Regions from separate parts of the Streptomyces sp. NPDC127117 genome, predicted to be linked through region 1. Evidence: predicted binding sites of a transcription regulator. Region 1 holds the regulator's gene; the other holds the start of a gene.

The links. Region 1 encodes HspR, which represses chaperone genes until heat shock. Its sites were predicted from a motif close to TTGAGNNNNNNNNNCTCAA; they were not measured.
Region 2: a site for HspR is predicted at 1,223-1,241, ahead of lon (endopeptidase La). Genes of this name have one in related genera too.

What each region holds. Positions count from the first base shown of each region.
Region 1 is NZ_JBHXTM010000084.1:25,034-27,427, forward strand. Features, by position in the region: gene ACFVH0_RS38120 (helix-turn-helix transcriptional regulator) at 1-804, shown strand, start outside; gene ACFVH0_RS38125 (heat shock protein transcriptional repressor HspR) at 963-1,409, opposite strand; gene dnaJ (molecular chaperone DnaJ) at 1,411-2,394, opposite strand, start outside.
Region 2 is NZ_JBHXTM010000006.1:12,904-15,297, reverse strand. Features, by position in the region: gene lon (endopeptidase La) at 1-1,200, opposite strand, end outside; gene ACFVH0_RS07510 (DNA alkylation repair protein) at 1,445-2,089, shown strand; gene ACFVH0_RS07505 (nucleotidyltransferase) at 2,199-2,394, shown strand, end outside.

The sequences.
Region 1 (2,394 bases):
CGGCCCGTTCCGCCGACCATCGCTCTCGCACAACATCTGCATCCCGTCGAGCGCGAGATCCTCGAACGGCGCCGGCACTCGGTCGAACTGACTGAATCGTTCGAGCCGTTCATGGACATCAGCACTCTGGGGCCGCCCAGCACCCACGCCATCACCGTGCTGGAAGGCGTGAACCGGATCAACGCGGCCCTCGATCTCGCCACCGCAGAGTGCCGCACCGAAGTGCTCACCGTCCAGCCCGGCGGCGGCCGGACCGAGGATCGTCTCAGCAAGTCGCTGGAGCGCGGCCTGTCCGTGATCCACCGCGGCGTCAGCATGCGCACCCTCTACCAGCACACCGCGCGCCACAGCCCCAGCACACTCGCGTACGCGGAGCGCATGACCGACGACAACGTGGAGATACGCACGCTCGAAGAGCTGATCGGCCGCCTGATCGTGTTCGACCGGACCGTCGCCTTCATCCCGGCCAGCGACGACGACCAGGTCGCCCTGGAACTCCGCCACCCCGGGCTCGTGCAGTACCTGGTCAACGTGTTCGAGCAGTTCTGGACGAGGGCGGCTCCGCTGCGGGAGGAGGTCAAGTACGAACCGACCTCCCTGGGCATCAGCGGCGTTCAGCGCTCCATCGCCCAGCTCCTCGTCGAGGGCCACGTGGACGACTCGATCGCCCGCAGGCTCGGCATGAACGTCCGCACCTGCCGCGCCCACGTCGCCAAGCTCGCCGCCGCGCTCGGCAGCAACAGCCGGGCCCAGCTCGGCTACCTGATAGCGCGGTCGGGAATCCTGGAGGAGGAGCAGAACTGACCGGACCCCGCCCGCCGCACACCGCGCATCCGACACACCGCGCACGGCGCACACCGCGCACCCGACGCACGGCACGGCCGTGCCGGCATCGCACCGGCATACGGCAAAGGGCCGGGGAGCCGACCCGTAAGTCGCCTCCCCGGCCCTGTGCCGTCCGCTCAGTCCTTCGGCCGCTTCGGCCGCCAGACCACCAACGCGCTGGTCTGCTGTACGTCCTGATACGGCACCAGATCGCGCCGGTAGGAGGCGTGCACCTGGGCCTCGCGCTGCTGCATGGCCTGTGCCGCGCCGTCCACGGCCGCCGACAGCTCGGCGACGCGCTGCTGGAGCGCGGCGACCTGGTTCTCCAGCTCGATGATGCGCTTGATGCCGGCGAGGTTGATGCCCTCGTCCTGCGACAGCTGCTGCACGGTGCGCAGCAGCTCGATGTCGCGGGCCGAGTAGCGCCTGCCGCGCCCGGCCGTGCGGTCGGGCGAGACGAGGCCGAGACGGTCGTACTGGCGCAGTGTCTGCGGATGCAGGCCCGAGAGCTGGGCCGCGATCGAGATCACGTACACCGGGGATTCGTCGGTCAGTTCGTACGGATTGCGTCGTCGGCCGTCCACCTCAAGCTCCCTTCGCTGCCTGGAACAGCTCCGCCCGCGGGTCCTGGCCCGCGGTCGCCTTCCGGTAGGCCTCCAGGGCGTCCCTGGCCTCGTTGCTGAGGTCGGCCGGCACCTTCACCTCGACGGTGACCAGCAGGTCGCCCCGGGTGCCGTCCTTGCGTACGGCGCCCTTGCCGCGGGCGCGCATCGTACGCCCGTTGGGAGTGCCCGCGGGCAGTTTCAGCGTGACCGGCGGGCCGCCGAGCGTGGGCACCTTCACCTCGCCGCCGAGCGCCGCCTCCGTGAAGTCGACGGGCACGGTGACCGTGAGGTTGTCGCCCTTGCGGCCGAAGACCGGGTGGGCGTCGACATGGACCACGACGTACAGGTCGCCGGCCGGTCCACCGCGCTCGCCCGGACCGCCCTTGCCGCGCAGCCGGATCCGCTGGTTGTCCGAGACGCCCGCCGGAATCCTGACCTGCATGGTCTTGGAGGACTTCGCCCGTCCGCTGCCCTTGCAGACATCGCACGGGTCCTGGGCGATGAGGCCCCGGCCCTTGCAGTCCACGCAGGGGTCGGTGAGCGAGAAGCCGCCGCCGGTGCCGCGCGACACCTGACCGGTGCCGAGACAGGTCGGGCACACCCGGGGGGTGCCGTTCTTGTCGCCGGTGCCGGAACAGGCCTTGCAGGGCGCCTGGCTGGACATCCGCAGCGGGACCGTGGCCCCCTCGACCGCCTCGGTGAAGCTGAGCGTCACCTCGGACTCGATGTCCTGGCCGCGCCGCGGCTGCACCCGCGTCCCCGTGCCGCCCCGGTTGAACAGGCCGCCGAAGACATCACCGAGGCCGCCGCCGCCGAAACCGCCGGCCGCGCCGCCCTGGCCCCCGCCCTGGGTGCCCCCGAAGAGGTCGCCCAGGTCGAAGTTGAAGTTGCCTCCCGCGCCGCCGGGTCCGGCCCGGAAGCCGCCGTTGCCGAAGAGGGCGCGCGCCTCGTCGTACTCCTTGCG
Region 2 (2,394 bases), on a different contig from region 1:
CCGCACACCGCCGAGGGCGACGCGGACGAACTTGCGGCCCATGGCGTGCGCGACGGACTCACCGAGCGAGGTCTTGCCCACGCCCGGAGGGCCCACCAGCGCCAGCACGGCACCGCCGCGCCGCCCGCCGACCACGCCGAGCCCCCGCTCGGAGCGTCGCTTGCGCACGGCCAGGTACTCGGTGATGCGTTCCTTCACGTCCTGCAGGCCCGCGTGCTCGGCGTCGAGCACCTCCTGGGCGCCGCGGATGTCGTAGGCGTCCTCGGTCCGTTCGGTCCACGGCAGTTCGAGGACGGTGTCCAGCCAGGTCCTGATCCAGGAGCCCTCGGGGCTCTGGTCGGAGGAGCGTTCCAGCTTGTCGACCTCCTTGAGCGCGGCCTCACGGACGTGCTCGGGAAGGTCGGCTGCCTCGACGCGCGCCCGGTAGTCGTCGGACTCCTCCGCGCCGGAACCGGAACCGCCGTTCAGCTCGGAGAGCTCCTTGCGCACGGCTTCGAGCTGGCGCCGCAGCAGGAACTCGCGCTGCTGCTTGTCGACCCCCTCCTGGACGTCCTTGGCGATGGACTCGGCGACGTCCTGCTCGGCGAGGTGTTCGCCGAGCCACTGGATGGCGAGCTTCAGCCGGGCGACCGCGTCCACGGTCTCCAGAAGCTGCACCTTCTGGGCGGTGGTGAGGAAGGGCGAGTAACCGGAATTGTCGGCGAGCGCGGAGATGTCCTCGATCTGCTGGACCCGGTCCACGACCTGCCAGGCGCCGCGCTTCTTCAGCCAGCTGGTGGCGAGCGCCTTGTACTCCTTGACCAGCTCGGCGGCGGCCCCGGGAAGCGGCTCGGGAACGACCGCGTCGACCCGTGTCCCCTCCACCCAGAGCGCGGCACCCGGTCCGCTGGTCCCTGCCCCGATCCGCACCCGGCCCCGGCCGCGGATGAGCGCGCCCGGATCCCCGTCCGAAAGCCGCCCGACCTGCTCGACGGTGCCGATGACACCGGTGCCGGTGTACGTGCCGTCGATCCGCGGCACAAGAAGCACCTCGGGCTTGCCGCCACCGTCACGGGCCGCGGCCTGTGCGGCCTCCACGGCGGCACGTACATCGGTGTCGGACAGGTCCAGAGGCACCACCATCCCGGGCAGCACGACCTCGTCGTCGAGCGGCAGCACGGGCAGGGCGAGCGGAGTGACCGCATTGGAATCGGTAGCCATGATCTCCCCTTCGGCAGTCAAGTTGAGCTATGCAGACTCAATGCTCCTGAGCCGCCCATTGTTCCCCGGGGCGTGTTCGCTGTGAGCGATCGCACGGGCCCCGGTGCCCGGAACGGCCGGCCTGCCACCCGTCGCCCGCCGCCCATCACCCAGGACCGACAACCGTGGGACGTACGCTGGAATTTCGTGCGGGAAGGCTCGACGGACAGGAGCCGGGGTGACCGGGACGACGGTGGCGCAGGTCATGGCCGAGTTGGCGGTGCTCGACGACCCGAAGACACGCAGGGTGAACGAGAAGCGCGGCGACGATCACGGGGTGAACCTCGGCAAACTGCGCGCGCTCGCGAAGCGGCTCAAGACGCAGCCGGAGCTCGCGGGCGAGCTCTGGGCGACGGACGACACCGCGGCCAGGCTCCTGGCCGTCCTGATCTGCCGTCCCAAGGCCTTCGGGCGCGACGAGCTGGACGCCATGGTGCGTGAGACGCGCGCCCCCAAGGTGCACGACTGGCTCGTGAACTACGTGGTGAAGAAGAACCCGCACTGCGAAGAACTGCGCCTCGCCTGGTCCGCGGATCCGGATCCGGTGGTCGCGAGCGCCGGCTGGGCGCTGACCACCGAGCGGGTGGCGAAGAAGCCCGAGGGTCTCGACCTCCCAGGGCTGCTCGATGTCATCGAGGCCGGCATGAAGGACGCCCCGGACCGTCTGCAGTGGGCGATGAACCACTGCCTGGCGCAGATCGGGATCGAGCACGCCGAGTACCGCGCCCGCGCGATCGACATCGGCGAGCGCCTGGAAGTGCTCAAGGACTACCCGACTCCCCCGAACTGCACGTCTCCGTTCGCACCGGTCTGGATCGCCGAGCTGGTGCGCCGCAGGCAGGAGAGCTGAGCCCGGGGCCCTGCCCCGTACCCCCCGTCGGCCTCGGCCGGCCCCGCCCGCCGCGCCGCCGGCGCGAAAATCGTTCGGCCCGTCCCGGAAATGCGGGCAGAGTGCGCCCATGGACGACGACGGCAGTGGCCCCGTATATCCCCGAGGGCTGAACGAGGACGGGACGATCCGGCGGGAGGGCTCGCTGAGCCGGGTGCCGGCGGCGTTCGCCCCCGTGGTGGCGGCCGCCCGGTCCCGGATCACCGGGGCGTTCGACGGTACGCGGCTGCACAGCGCATACGTCTACGGCAGCATTCCGCGCGGCA